Linked DNA regions of Catenulispora sp. GP43. The protein of the gene in region 2 interacts with the protein of the main gene of each other region in a pairwise test. Links are inferred from orthologs where the notes say so. Each region holds a gene or a part of one and is shown on either strand. Other genes may lie near its edges.

The links. The genes of interacting proteins can lie anywhere in the genome.
Region 1: the proteins of ABH926_RS16060 (region 2) and ABH926_RS38340 interact in binary tests that used the Escherichia coli proteins (3 or more experiments, as listed by UniProt). The link is inferred for Catenulispora sp. GP43 from one-to-one orthologs.

What each region holds. Positions count from the first base shown.
Region 1 is NZ_JBGCCT010000025.1:144,708-152,036, reverse strand. The notes cover bases 1,880-4,666. They hold ABH926_RS38340 (uracil-DNA glycosylase), read left to right. Parts: upstream 1,880-2,827; coding sequence 2,828-3,505; downstream 3,506-4,666. Other genes in these bases: ABH926_RS38335 (ABC transporter ATP-binding protein), read right to left, coding at 3,598-4,666; ABH926_RS38345 (S8 family serine peptidase), read right to left, coding at 1,880-2,279. Outside these bases: ABH926_RS38355 (hypothetical protein), read right to left, coding at 1-395; ABH926_RS38350 (RNA polymerase sigma factor), read right to left, coding at 471-1,055; more of ABH926_RS38345, read right to left, coding at 1,101-1,879; more of ABH926_RS38335, read right to left, coding at 4,667-7,329. UniProt on the Escherichia coli protein: Excises uracil residues from the DNA which can arise as a result of misincorporation of dUMP residues by DNA polymerase or due to deamination of cytosine.
Region 2 is NZ_JBGCCT010000007.1:46,468-54,008, reverse strand. Bases 2,436-5,434 are described here. They hold ABH926_RS16060 (N-6 DNA methylase), read right to left. Parts: upstream 4,681-5,434; coding sequence 3,190-4,680; downstream 2,436-3,189. Other genes in these bases: ABH926_RS16055 (hypothetical protein), read right to left, coding at 4,677-5,434; ABH926_RS16065 (AAA family ATPase), read right to left, coding at 2,436-3,150. In the rest of the region: ABH926_RS16075 (hypothetical protein), read left to right, coding at 1-186; ABH926_RS16070 (HNH endonuclease), read right to left, coding at 384-1,517; more of ABH926_RS16065, read right to left, coding at 1,522-2,435; more of ABH926_RS16055, read right to left, coding at 5,435-6,026; ABH926_RS16050 (DEAD/DEAH box helicase family protein), read right to left, coding at 6,023-7,541. UniProt on the Escherichia coli protein: The subtype gamma methyltransferase (M) subunit of a type I restriction enzyme. The M and S subunits together form a methyltransferase (MTase) that methylates A-2 on the top and A-3 on the bottom strand of the sequence 5'-AACN(6)GTGC-3'.

The DNA of each region.
Region 1 (7,329 bases), on a different replicon or contig from region 2:
GGCAGCGAGTCGGCGCTGAACAGGCCCTGACCGTCCACCGCGACGGTGGTCGTCCCGGCTGGGTGCTCGATCCGCAGCGTGTCCGAACAGGCCGGGATCAGCTGGCCGACGAGCTTTCGGCGCTCCCCGATCTCGGTCACCTCCACGACCACCGAGACGCTGGGCGCCTCGAAGGTCAGCAGCCTGGTGTCGGTGCCGCGGGTCGATCCGGCCCCGACCAGCAGCGAGTCCTCGGCGAGTTCGGCCAGCTCGGCGTCGATGGTCCGCCAGGTGAAGGCCGCGTAGCCGGCCCGCACCACGTCCTGCGGCACCGGGTCGATCTCGTCGAACATCTCACCGAGGGCGGACAGGAGTCCGATGTCCTCCGCTGAGGCCCCGTTCGTCAACTTCGGCATCGTTCCCCCTGGATCAGGTCCTTCATATGGTGTGCCCGTGTACTGATGGTTCGGACGGCGGTGCGGTGGTGCTTGTCATGGCCGGGTGGTCTCCGGCACTGTGCTCAGTGCCTTCAAGGCCCGTTTGAGGTGCTGCAGGCATCGCGAGCGGGTCGGCCCGATCGACCCCACCCGCATGCCCAGCGCCTCGGCGACGGCCGCGTAGCTCTCCAGCGGCGTCACCGCGACGACCCGCAGCAGGTTCCGGCAGCGCTCGGAGAGCGTGGCGAAGGCCTGCCACAGATCGCTGCTGTCCTGCTGGGCGACCAGAGCTGCCTCCGGATCGCCGTCGTCCTCGGAGTCCCCGAAGAAGGAGACGTTCGCCTCGGCCTCCTCCGAATCGGGGACCTCGCGCTGCGTCCTGCGGATCAGGCGCAGCGCCTCCCTGCGTGTCGTCGTGGCCAGCCACCCCGCGAGCTGGTCCGGATTCTGGATCCGGTCCAGGTTCTCCACCAGCCGCAGCCAGGTGCTCTGGGTGACGTCGGCGGCGTCGGCCAGCGAGAGCCGGAACCCCCGGGCCACCGACCACACCAGCCTGCTGTAGTCGTCGACGATCTGCTGCCAGGCCGAGGCGTCGCCGGCGGCGGCGGCCTTGACCAGCAACGCGGGGGAGCGGTCCATATGAGCCTTCTTACTGATGTGGGGTACGTGTCCAGCGTGGATCCGTCAAACGAAGACCGCCGGCACGACCACCCCGAGGTCGGGGATGCGGACGCCCGCGGGGTCGAGCAGTTCCATGGCGGCGTAGCGCACCGGCAGAGCCTTGGCGGACATCAAAGCGGCGATCCTACCGGCCACCACAGGGGCGGCGAAGCTGGTGCCGCTCCACTTCGCGTAGCCGTGGAACTCCTTGCCGTCCTCCTGGCCGTGCGTCAGGAACGTGCTCTTGATCCTCACTCCCGGCGCGGCCGCGTCCACCCACCAGCCGTAGTTCGAGAACGACGCCCGCTCGGGCTCGCCGTCGGCGCCGTCGGCCAGAGCCGCGACGGCGACGACGTCCTTGAGGGCGGCGGGCCAGTAGGGGCGGTCGGAGTCGAAGTTGCCGGCCGCGGCCACCACCAGCGTGCGGCGGGCCACCTGGGCGATCGCCTTGGTGACCACTGGGGAGGGCCGGTCGTCGAAGGTGTAGCAGCCCAGCGACAGGTTCAGGATGTCCAGGTTGCCGCCCCCGGCCCGTACCCGCTGCTCGATCCGGTCCAGGCCGTTGAGCAGCTCCACCTCGTCGGTGACGCCGGCCGGGCTCAGGACCCGCTCGAACCGCAGGTAGGCGCCCGGCGCCTCCTGCATGATCAGCCCGGCGATGAACGTGCCGTGCCCGGACTCGGACTCCAGGTCCGCGTCGACGGCCGGGTTCAGGGCCTCGTGCTGGTCCTCGGTACAGGCCAGGTACCAGGGCTTGTCCTCGAACCAGGGGTGCTGGTCGATGCCGGTGTCCAGGATCCCGATCGTGACCTGCTGGGCGCCGCCGTCGCCGGCGACCGGCTGGGTCATCTCCGCCTGCGGGGTCGGGTGGCCATAGGGACCGCCGGTCCAGGTCGGAGCCCCGCTGAGCACGTGGTTCGGCGTCACACTCCAGCGCCGGTGCGCCTTGGCCCCGCCCCGCAGCGTGTGCGTCAGGTCGGCGGCGTCCGTCCCGGCCACCAGCCGCAGCCGGGTCACCCCCGGCGCCGCCGAGTCCTCCCGGGAGTCGACCCACCGACGCGCCTTGTCGTGCACCGCGTCCGCGTGCGTGTCGAGCACCAGCAGCTCGTCACGCTTGATCAGCGTCTCGGTGGCGCCGTCGACGTGGACGACGTCCGGGTGTGTCTCCAGAATCCGGGCCAGCCAGGCCGCGTGGTCCGTCATGGTTCCCTCCCTGTGAACAACCTAGTCAGCACTTATGCTGCCCTGCCAATAGCCGCAGGCGGAACTGGACCCCCGTCCCAGTCCCGCCTCCGGTCCCCCCAAGCGGCCGCGTTCCCCCACAGACCGTTGCCGCTGGTCCTGCCGTTCCCCCGTGCTTTCCCCCCAGTTCCCCCGGTTCCCCGTGGTCCCCGTGTTGTTCCCCCCAAGTGTTGCAACCCCGCCCCCCAGCGGAGCCCCCCTCTTACCTCGGTGGCGGTGGTGTGCCGCACCCACCCCCCGGCGTCACGGCACACCACCCTTTCCACCCGGCCTGGCCGGCGGCGCGTCCCCCCTAGAGACACACACCGACTGGACCACGCCCGCGGGCCCCCCGACCCGCTCACTTACAAGAGCACCCCAAACGCCCCCTGATACATGGCGCCCAAAGTTTTTTCTGGGAAGTTTTTCGGCCCCTCCCGTCTCCCACCACCGCCCGTTATGGAGACGCTACGCGTCGCAGTATCGATAACTTGCTCAGCGCTGTCACAGCGGCCGGATAGGTTCCTCTCATGCGTGAACTCATCCCCGCCTCCTGGGCGCCGGTGCTGGCTGCCGAGACCGAGCAGCCGTACTTCGCCGACCTGGAGGCTTTCCTTAAGACCGAGCGTGCCGAGCACCAGGTGTTCCCGCCTGAGGACGAGGTGTTCGCGGCGTTGGAGGCGACGCCGTACCAGGACGTCAAGGTGGTGCTGATCGGGCAGGACCCGTACCACGACGACGGCCAGGCCCACGGCATGTGCTTCTCGGTGCGCCCGGGCGTGCGCATCCCGCCGTCGCTGCGGAACATGTACAAGGAGCTGGAGACGGACCTGGGCGTCGCGCCGGTCAAGCACGGCTACCTGAAGGCCTGGGCCGACCAGGGCGTGCTGTTGCTCAACACGGTGCTCACGGTGCGCGCGCACGAGCCGGCCTCGCACAAGGACCGCGGCTGGGAGAAGTTCACCGACGCCGTCATCAAGGACGTCTCGGCGCGCGAGAAGCCGGTGGTGTTCGTGCTCTGGGGTGCGCACGCCAAGAAGAAGGCCAAGCTGATCGACGCCTCGCGGCACGCGATCGTCCAGGGCGCGCACCCCTCGCCGCTGTCGGCGAAGCTGTTCTTCGGCTCCAAGCCGTTCTCGGCGGTGAACGAGGCCCTGGTCGGCTTCGGGCAGGAGCCGATCGACTGGCAGCTGCCTGAGACCGTCTGAGAGTTCACACACGAGTCGGCCCGGCGGATCAGATCCGCCGGGCCGACTCTTTATATGGGAGCTCTTATATAGCGAGTCCTATATAGGGCCCGCTATATAGCGGCTCCCGCAGTCTCCGCAGTCTGGGCAGACTCCGCAGTCCGCTCGCCGTCCTCGTGCCCGGCGGCGAACGCCTCCCACAGTCCCGCGTACGTCCCGCCGGCGTCGACCAGCTCCGCGTGCGTGCCGTCCTCCACGATCCGCCCGCCGTCCATCACCAGGATCCGGTCGGCGCGCGCCGCCGTGGTCAGCCGGTGCGCGACCACCAGGGTGGTGCGGGTGCGCCCGACCGCGCCGTGGTCGGTGGAGCGGGCCAGCTCGGCGCGGGTGACCGCGGCCTCGGTGGCCAGGTCCAGGGCGGAGGTCGCCTCGTCCAGGATCAGCACGTCGGGGTCGGCCAGCTCGGCGCGGGCCAGCGCGAGCAGCTGCCGCTGCCCGGCCGACAGGTTCCGGCCGCGCTCGGCCACCCGGGAGTGGAACCCCTCGGGCAGCCCCGCGATCATCTCCTCGGCGCCGACCGCGCGGGCCGCCGCCTCGATCTCCCGCGGCGCGGCGTCCGGCCGGGCGTAGGCGATGGCCTCGGCGACGGTCCCGTCGAACAGGTACGCCTCCTGCGGGACCACGCCGAGCCGGTGTCGCCAGTCGGTCAGCTCGAACTCCCGCAGGTCGCGGCCGCCGGCCAGGATCTCCCCGCCGGTCGGGTCGTAGTAGCGGGCGACCATCTTCACGAAGGTGGACTTGCCCGCGCCGGTCTGCCCGACCAGCGCCACTGTCTGCCCGGCCGGGATGCGCACGCTCACGCCCTCCAGCGCCGGCCTGGTGTCCGGGCCGTAGGCGAAGGTGACGTCGTCGAACACGATCTCCTCCAGCGCCGTCGGGACCGGCACCGGCCGCGCCGGCTCCGGCGTGGACGGCACGGTGCGCAGCAGGTCGCCGATCCGGCGCAGCCCGACCGCGGCCTGCTGGTAGCCGTCGAACACCTGCGAGAGCTGCTGCACCGGCGAGAACACCATGTCGATGTAGAGCAGGTAGGCGATCAGCGCGCCGGCGGTCAGCTCGCCGGAGTGCACCCGGGAGGCGCCGGCGGCCAGCACCAGCAGCCCGGCGATGTCGGCGAGGAACTGCACGAACGGGAAGTACGTGGCGATGTACTTCTGCGCGCGCAGCCGCGAGACGCGGAACTCGTCGGACAGCCCGGCGAACCGGGCCGCGTTCGTGCCCTCCCGCCGGAACGCCTGCGTCACCCGCATACCGGCGACGTTCTCCTGCAGGTCGGCGTTGACCGCCGAGACCTTCTCCCGCGCCTCGGTGTAGGCCTTGCTGGACTTGGAACGGAACACCGCGGTCGCGATCAGCAGCGGCGGCAGGACGCTCAGCGCGATCAGTGCCATCTGCCAGTTGATCACCACCAGTGCCACCACGATCCCGACGAACGACAGGACGCTGACGACCGCCTGCTGAAGACCGGTCTGCAGGAACGTGGACAGCGCGTCCACGTCGGTGGTCATCCGGGTCATGATCCGCCCGGACAGCTCGCGCTCGTAGTAGTCCAGTCCCAGGCGCTGCAACTGCGCGAACACCTTCACCCGCAGCGCGTACAGCAGGCGCTCGCCGGTGCGGCCGGTGACCCGGGCCTGGCAGACGTTGACCACGGTGTCGACGGCCACCACCACCAGCGCGGCCACCGAGACCCCGACGATCGCCGACAGCGAGTGGGCCAGGATGCCCCGGTCCACGCCGCCGCGGATCAGCGCCGGCAGCGCCAGGCCGGCCGCGGCGTCGGCGGCGACCAGCAGCAGGCCGAGCAGCAGCGCGAGCCGGAAGGGACGCAGCAGCTTGCGCAGGGCGAAGCCGGGGTCGGCGGCGCGGGCCTCGCCCTGGGAGACGTTGGGGACGTCCGTGGCCGGGGGCAGCTTCGCCACCTTGGCCAGCAGCTCGGGGGTCGGGGGCATCGAGGCCAGGAACCCGCCGAAGCCACCTCCGCCGCCGCCCCCGACGCCGCGGCCCCCGCCTCCTCCGCCCATGCCGGGCAGCGCCCGGGTGCCGGAGCCCTTGGCCTCGGCGAGGTCGTCGCCGTCGTCCTCGACCTCCGGCCACAGGCTCGGGGTGATGCCGTCGACCTGGGCCTCGGTGCCGTCGATCTGGACCGTGGTGCCGTCAGCCACCACGGTGACCGACGCGGCGACCAGTGGCCGCGCGCCGTTGCCTGCGTTGCCCGTGGCCGCCGCCCTCGTCAGATCCCCGGCGTCGATGCCCTCGGCGTCGTCGCCCGGCCCGGACAGCAGCAGCCGGTACAGCGGGCAGCGCTCGGTGAGCTCCTCGTGCGTGCCGATGTCGACGACCCGGCCGCGGTCCAGCACCGCGATCCGGTCGGCCAGCGCCAGGGTGGAGCGGCGGTGCGCGATCAGCAGAGTCGTGCGCCCGGCCATGACCCGGCGCAGCGTGTCGTGGATCTCCGCCTCCACGCGGGCGTCCACCGCGGAGGTGGCGTCGTCCAGGATCAGCACCCGGGGGTCGGTGATCAGCGCCCGGGCCAGGGCTATGCGCTGGCGCTGGCCGCCGGACAGGGTCAGGCCCTGCTCGCCGACCACCGTGTCGTAGCCCGCGGGCAGCTGCTCGACGAACTCGTCGGCCTCGGCCATCCGCGCCGCGGCCCGCACCTGCTCGTCGGAGGCGTCGGGGCGGCCGTAGGCGATGTTGGCGCGGACCGAGTCGGAGAACAGGAAGCTGTCCTCCATCACCAGGCCGATCGCCTCGCGCAGCGACTCCAGGGTGACGTCGCGCACGTCCGCGCCCCCGACCCGCACCGCGCCGCCCTGCACGTCGTAGAAGCGGGGGAGCAGCATCGACACCGTGGACTTGCCGGACCCGGAGGTCCCCACCAGCGCCACCGTCTCCCCGGGGCGCACCGCCAGGTCCAGCCCGCGCAGCACCGGCCGGGAGGCGACGTAGCCGAACACCGCGCCGTCGAACTCCACCCCGGAGGCCTGCCGCGGCAGCTCGGCCGCGTCCGGCTTCTCGGTGACCTTCGGCTGGGAGTCGATGATCTCGAAGATCCGCTCCACACTGGCCCGCGCCTGCTGCCCGATCGTCACCAGCGAGGACAGCATCCGCACCGGCCCGAGCATCTGCGCCAGGTAGGTCGAGAACGCCAGGAATGTGCCCAGCGTGATGGTCCCGCGCAGCGCCAGCCACCCGCCGAGGAACAGCACCCCGACCTGCCCCAGCGCCGGGATCGCCATGATCGCCGGGTTGTACCGGGCGGAGAAGCGCACCGCGCGCAGCCGCGAGGCGAACAACCGCTCCCCGGCCGCCTCCAGCTTCCCGAGCTCCTGCTCCTCCTGCCCGAAGCCCTTCACCACCCGCACCCCGCCGACCGCGGCGTCCACCACGCCGGCCAGCGCCGAAGCCTGCTGCTGCGCCTCCCACGTGGCCGGGTACAGCCGCTTGCGCGCGGCCACCGCCACCAGCCACAGCAGCGGACCGGTCGCCAGCGCGACCAGCGTCAGCAGCGGCGACAGGAACGCCATCACCCCGAGGGCGACGAAGAAGAGCAGGAAGTTCCCGGTCAGCATCGGCAGCATGCCGAGCAGCCCCTGCACCATCGTGACATCGGAGGTGGCCCGAGAGATCAGCTGCCCGGTCGCCAACTCGTCCTGCCGCGCGCCGTCCAGCCGGGACAGCGCACCGAAGATCCGGTTCCGCAGGTCGTACTGCACGTCCAGCGACAGCTTGCCGCCGACATACCGGCGCAGCCGCGTCCCGGCGAAGTTGAGCACCGCCAG
Region 2 (7,541 bases):
TACGGCGCGGGGCGCAGCTGCCCGTTGCCCGATCCGGCAGTGGACATCGGACACGGCCTGGGCCGAGACATTCCGGCCTCGGTCCGGGACTGGGCCCTGACCGCGGATATCCATCAGATCCAGCCGCAAGAGCCGCCAGCCTGGGTGCTGGACCAGTTACGGCGGGGAGACGGCGCGACGTCGTGACCGCAACTGGAACGCCAGCGCGGCCAGGACACACCATCCTCCCGCATGACGCCCGCAACGTACTCCGGATGGCGTCGGGGAGCCATCCCGGAGTACGAGGCGCGGCCACCAGGCCGAACCCGAGCCGCGGGCTCCACGGGCTACTTGATCTCCGTCGGACCAACCGATCTGGCACTAACTGTCCCCATCGACGTCCATCAGGGACTGGTAGTCCTTCCTCGAACAGCATGCGCGGCGCGGAATTCTGCGAGCGAGAGATCTGTGCCGCCCACGGTCAGCCGCCAGAAGTCCCAGCCGTCGACATCGTCCCGGCCGGTGGCCGCGCGGGCCGCGGATTGCGGCGTGCCCCAGGCGCGGCCCACGACGCTGATCCGTCCGTCCTTTCGCAGCTCCGCGTGATACTCGCGGCCAGCACGGCGGCCGGTCAGCGCGATGCCGGTCGCGAGTTCGTCCGCGTCCAGGTGGATGAGAAGGTCTACCAGGTCGACGTTCGATCGGGGGTGGATGTCCGTCTGCCCGAGCGCCGCCGCGGTCGCGGGTGGACCAGTCCGGTGCGGCGTCGAGGCTCCAGCGCGGTGGATCGCCAGGGCAGCGGACGCGGCCGCGCTCCACTGTGCTTGGGGCCCGACCTTCCTTGCGATGAGATCCGCGGCAACGGGAGTTCCCCGCAGTCGCGAAAGCTGCCCGATCTCCAACATGAGCTCGCGACGCTGCTCCGTGATCTGGGTCGCGTTGAGTGCGAGGATCCGGATGGTCTCATCGGCGCGGCACAGGCCACGCTCCTTCTCGGCTTGCGAGTAGGACGCGCCGCTTCGCCGGCGCGCGAATCCTGCGGCGTCGAATCCGAGTAGGTCGGGGTCACCGGACCGGACCGGGTCCAGGAGCACCGGCTGCTCCACCGTGAGGTCGTCTCCGGGCTTTGTCGCGCGCGTCCCCGCGAGAAGCGGGAACCGGCTGCTCTTGGCAAGACCCTCTGGCACGTCGTTGTACCTGGCACCGCCGCTGTTACAGTGCTTGCAGATCACCCGGTAGTTCGTGACCTCGTAGGCGAGCCACCAATAGCCGGGGTGGCCGGGCTCGCCGGATACCTCCGACTTCGGCCGGAAGTGATCGATCTGGACATCCGTGCGCTGGATCAGCGTCTCGCAGTACCAGCACTTGGGCCCGAGCAGCTGGACCAGAGGGCCGCGCATTTCGTCTTCTGTCCACAACGAACGGAACTCGAAGGCCGTGCCATCAGCGATGCAGGCTTGAATCTTCTCTTTCACCTTGTGTGCCTTCTCGATCCACGCCGGTGGAGCGCTCAACCCGCTCGTGTCCACATACCGCATCGATTCACACTGCCGAGGAGAGACGTTCGTCGAACAACTGCGATACCAGGGCCGCCAATTCCTGCGGAGACGGCGGATCGGTGCTCTCAGCTGACGCGATGAGCGCACGGCGCCGACGGTGGAGTTCGGCGAGGAAGGCCGAGACCAGCGGGTCCCGATTCGCGGTGGAGAAGCCGAGGGAGTCCAAGGCCGCAGTGACTTGTCCAAGCTCGACCTGTTTGCCGGCATCGTCCTCTGCCTCGGCGAGCAGGTCATACTGCCGGTCGATCAGGGCCTGCGTGTACTCGTCGAGCTGGCTCGGCAGCCCGAAGAGGTCCGTTGTCAGCAGTCCGCCGGCGCCTTGTCCCCGTGGAGTGGCGGTCGGGACCATCGCGGCCGCTCTTCCTTCCACAAAGGCGACTACCCGCACTTGCTCCCGCGTCATGTTCGCGACTAGGAGAGGTTCGTGCGTCGCCGCGATGAACTGTGAGTCCCTATCCTCTCCGAGGACAGCTAGTACCGAGCTGTACCAGAGCCGGCTCCACTCGGGATGGAAGTGGGAGTCGGGTTCGTCGAGAAGGAAGAGTGACTGCTCCGCGCGTTGCAGGCGGAGCAAACCCAGGATCGTCAAGCGCTGCTGCTCGCCCGAGCTCAGATCGTTCAAGCTGAGTGTTGTGCCGTCCACGCTCTCCAACTTGACGTCGACCGTGAGGTAGCCGGCGTCGAGCAGTGTGGTCAGCAGCGCGAACATCGACAGGTCCCGATCGAAGAGATTGCGCAGGGCCATGATGTCCTCGGCGCCGCCGAGTTCGATCCCGAAGCCGTCAACAGGGCTGCCCACGCCAGTCAACGGGTCGGCTTCGGGGACGAGCCCGAAACGTCCGGACTCGGCCACCGCCGCGAAGAACGTGCGGACCGGACCACCCAGTCCCCAGTATGGAAGCTCGTACCAATTCCGTCGTACTGAGCGAGGAGCCTTGACTCGGAGAACGGCAGAGGCCACGCCCTCGATACCGGAATGCCTGTGCAGGTAGGTACCGAAAGCATCAGACCAGTCCGAAATCTGCGCGAGCAACAGCAGCGCCAGATGGGAGGGCGTGCAGAGGAAGACGCGAGTGTAGAGAGAACAGCTGATGGGCACCGTGAGCTCTTCGGTCCAAGAATCCTCGAGGGAGTGCGTGATCAGCCATTCGTTGAAGCCTGCCCGCCACTCCCGCTGCCATCCGGTGAGACAGCGTGCAGCGAGAAGGCGGTGGCGTTCGAACTCCGCGGTCCACGGTGCCTGAAGGTGTGCCTGATAGCCGAACACATGGTCGGGCAAATAGTCGGTCCACTCTGAACGGGGCACAGACTCGGCTTTGTCGCCGACGGCGCTCACGGTCACCGTCGGCGAGCTCTCGGCTGGCTCCTGCCTGACCTGGACCGTGTCGTCTCCGATGGCATAGCTGATCTCGAAGGCGAACGCCGCGCCGCCCTTCGGTTGGTACAGCGCTCCGAAGATCTCGACGAGTGCGTGCAGGATTCTGGACTTGCCGCCCCCGTTGGGCCCGATCAAGGTGGCGATGGCATGGCCATGGTCGACCGCGGTAGTGAGATCCAGGTGGAAGTCTCGCAGCCCTCGGTACGCCGGCAGCCTCAGTTCGAGTAGCCGCACCTGATTCCCCTCACGATCGTCTCCCCACCATGGCGGTGCTCACCGCGTCGGGTCCTGACCCGACTGTCCGGACGGCCGGCCGAGAACGCGAAGCGCGTCGGCGAGGGCTGTGAATTCTGCGAGCGCCGAGCGTAGTTCCCCGGTGATGTCCTCAGCTATGCGGTACAAGTCCACGTCGGGTTCAGTGGCGGGCTCGGTCTGGCGTGGTGCGACTCGCAGATCGAGCTCGCACCCGTCCCTGCTGAGCAGTTCATCGACGTCGAACGGCCTGAACCAGCTCGTCTCGTCCCGTTCCTCCCGTGACCGCCCAGGCCGGTAAGCGGCTACGAAGTCCAGATAATCGGTTTCGGCCAACGGGGCGGTCTTCGTCACCGATGGCTGACGAGAACGCATGTCGTACACCCAAAGGCGCCGTGTGGATGGCCTTCCGTCAGTCCGTGGCGCGGGTTTGTCGAAGAACAGGACGTTGGCTCTGACGCCTTTGGCGGAGAAGACGCCGGTGGGAAGCCGTAGCAGGGTATGTACGTCACAGTGATGCAGCAGCCGTTTCCGGATCTCCGCTCCCGCACCGCCTTCGAACAGGACGTTGTCGGTGACCACGACGGCCGCCCGCCCCCCGATGTCCAGCAGTGTGAAGACATGCTGCAAGAAGTTCAGCTGCTTGTTCGCGGTCGCCGCCCACAAGTCGTAACGACTGTACCCGTAGTCGGCGATCACGGAGCCTCTGCCGAACGGCGGCGCGGTCAGCACCAGTGTGGCGTGCCGTTCCGGTCTGGACAGCAGGGCGTCACCGACGACGACGCGCGGCTGAGCCACCCCGTGCAGGAACAGATTCGCCATTGCGAGGCGTGCCGTTGTCTCGACCAACTCGTTCCCGGAGACGATGTCCTCGTCAGTCTGTGCACGCCGTGCTCGGTCGGCACCTCGCGGGAAGTGTTCGATGAGGTAGTCGAACGCCGTGATCAGAAAACCGCCGGTGCCGCAGGCCGGATCGATGATCGTGTCGTCCACGGTCGGCCGGACACAACGGACGACGGCGTCGATCAGCGGCCGCGGCGTGTAGTACTGCCCCGCTCCGGTCTTGGCGTCGTCGGCGACCCGCCCGAGCAAGGCCTCGAACACCGCACCGGGCGGCAAGCCCGGAACACCGGTCCAATAGTGCTGATCGACCAGGTCGATCAGCCGACTGAGCTTGAGCGGGTCGGATACCCGGTTCTGCGCCTTCCGGAAGATCCGGCCGATGGCGTCCGGGCGATTTCCGAAGTCCCACAGAATCTTCTCGTAGAAGCTCCCTTGTTCATAAGGAGAGGTCGCGCGTAGCTGATCCCAAGCCTGAGAGCCCGGCAAGCGCTGAGGATTGAGGATGCGGTGACGCTGTTCATGAGCGATCTTGACGCAGATCAGGTATGTCAGCTGTTCGATGTACTCCAGCGCAGAGACCCCGTCGTCGCGCAGGAGGTTTCCGAATGACCAGAGGGACTTGACGGGGTCACGATCCCGGGCAGCCGGTGGCGGGGTTGATGGGGTCACGGAAGCATCTCCTCGTGCTCGAACGCTCCACCGTAGTTCGCCAGACCACCGGTGAAAGCTCTGCGCTGTACAGTGCGGCGCAGCTGGTCAGCCATCGTCAGGGCCCGCTCGGCCGACATGACGGCACTGTCGATCCGTGCCGTCCGCTCCTCGACGAGGCGGACCGCCCGGTCCTGCTCCGCGGGAGGACCGACCGGTACCGGCATCAGCCGGATGGTGCCAAGGCTGATGGAGGCGGGGCCGGTGCTCTGTCGCGCGTTGCGCTCGCACCAGCCCTGGCCGAAGCTGTTGGCGTGCCAGGCGAGCAGCTTCGGGTGAAGCCGTTGGTCGCGGATCCGGATCCGGAAGACATGATTCTGATGGACGCAGTCGGCCAGCTGCCCTTCCCAGATCCATCCCCGGCCCAGGTTCGTGCGGTCCCCGGTCGCGGTCAGCAGGACGTCGGCGGGTCGAAGCCGGAATGCGGACGCCCGCTCCCGCGGCAGTCGGGTCGTGGTGACGTCATCCAGTGCCAACCTGCCTCTCTGCACGTTCGATACGCGGAGAAAAGGAACCTCCACATCGGCGCCATCCGATTTCCTCGCGTTCCCCACCGCGACACCTCGGGCGACATCCGCGATGCTTCCCAGCCGTGTCCATCGCCAGCCCTCTGGGAGTGACGGCAGGAACCCGTCGTCCACGATGTCGGGAGGAAGGTCTGCGGGCAGGAGAGCCCTGCCGGTGATCACTCCGGCTCTTGCCATGATCAGACCGCTGAGCTCGGTGGCCTGACCGACGGCGGCCCGGGTGCGGATGACGGCCTTGTCGATGTGGGCGTGGCACGCGGCCAGCAGAGTCAGGATCCGGCGTTGCTCGGCCGTGGACGGAAGGGGGAGTCGGATCTCTTCCAGGTCAGCTTGGGTGAGTTGGTACGTACGACCGGCGATCAGCCGGGCGCGGTCCTCGAGCTGCGTGCGGACGATCGGTGAGTTCCACAGGCCCACGAGGTACTGGAGATCGACTGCGGAAGAAAGTGCTCGGACTCGCGTCATGAAGTCTGGAAAGGCCACGGGCCTGCTGTGCTTCGCGGCCAACGCACCTTCGCCGACCTGGGAAAGCGTGCCGCTCACCCGGCTGATCAGGAGGTCGCCGGGGTGGATGAGCCCACTAGTGTCCGTGTCCGCTTCGGGCGCCGACCGTGTGCTCCTGACGTCGTCGAAATCCACCGCGCCTGTCCGAAGAGCTGTCGGCCGGAGCACGGGGACGCCACCCTTGCCGCTGTGCACAGGGCGACCGCCGGCCAACGGCTCGGCCAGCACCTCGGCCAGTCGGACGGTCTGCCAACCTGGCGGAAGCCCGGTGCTCACCCGAGTTCCTGGTCAAGCTCACGCAGAAGGTCCAGGGCGCCTTCGTTCCCGAATTCCCGCAGGAAGCCGTCGGTGCCCCCGCGGCCGGAGAAAGGCAGACCCTCCAGGTCTGTCGGATCGAACTGGGCGCTGGCCACCGCCGAGTCGGCGATGTGCCCGATCCACCATGTCTGGGCCGCGGTGAGCCTGCCCAGCCGGTTCTCCAGAGCGCCTGCAAGGCGATCTGCGGATGCCTCAGAGGGCCTCGCTGTCGGGGTGCTGTGGGCAGAGGACTGTAAATCCGGCCCGGCCATGCGGTCCTGGAGATCGAGCAGTGTTTCCCGTAGGGCGGGCAGTCGGGACAGCGCATCAGCCAAACCTGGTGCTTTCCGGCGCTCAACTGTTGGATTGCCTGGCTCGGGGATCTCCACGAGCTGTTGGACCAGATCCTCCAGCCGGATGCCGGCCAGGCTCCGAAAAGCGGCGTCGTCGCCATCGGTCAGCAGCGGAACGAGGCGGGCAAGCCGTAGGCCGAGCTCGGTACGATCGTCCTGCGTCAGGCTTTCCTGCGCGGCGATGTCGAGCAGGTGTGACAGCGCGGTCGTGCTCGCCGCACCGGGGGGATCCACCACATTGACGCGACCCCGGGGTTCGTGCCGCGAGGCTCCGACTGCGTCGATCACCACGAAGTGTGTTTTGGCGATCGCTCCCGGGCTGACCGCGCGCAGTGCGGCGGCCGAGATCGGCCGCGTTCCCCGACCCAGGAGCTGCACGTACTCGGCTGCTGACCGCACATCGCTCAGAATCAGCATGCATTCGAGCGCTGGTACGTCGAATCCAGTGGCCATCGAGGTCCTTATGACGGCGATCCGGAACTCTGGTGCCGTCGTAAACTCTCTCAATCGCCGGAGCGGCTCGGCCGCTGTGCCGTCGATATGCCGAACGAAACCCGGACCCGCGGCGAAAACGGCGCGAATCGCCTTGGCGACCTGTTCGGCGTGGTGATCGTCGTGTGCCAGGACAAGCGTCTTGGGGACGGCACCGGGAAGATCTCCCCTGCCCGGGAAGAGTGTGGCGAGACTGTCCCTGAAGGTATGAAGAACTGCCGTGAGCGCAGGCGGTTCGACGACGCGGCCGGCCATGGACCCCGGCCGGTCTGCTCCACGGTCAGGGTGTGCGGCGTCGCCGTCCAACGGCACGAGTACCGCTCGCTCAGGGGAATCGAGGCGCGCTTGGAAGAGCGAGTAATCCAGTGCCGACCCGTCAGCCACCGCCTGGTTCAGCGTGTACTCACTGACCGGATGGCCCTCGAAGAACCTGATTGTCCAGGAGTCCGGCAGGCTGGTGAAGCCCAGCAGGCGCGCGTCGAAATACTCCAGACGGGCGCGGTCCGCGTCGTAGAACGATCTGCGGCAGTCGTCCACGATGATCAGATCGAACGCGTCGGGCGGAAGATCCGGGTTGTGGTCGACCTCGGAGGACGAGGTTTCAGACTGTCGAAGAATACTGCGAAGTGTGTGCACAGTCGTCACGACA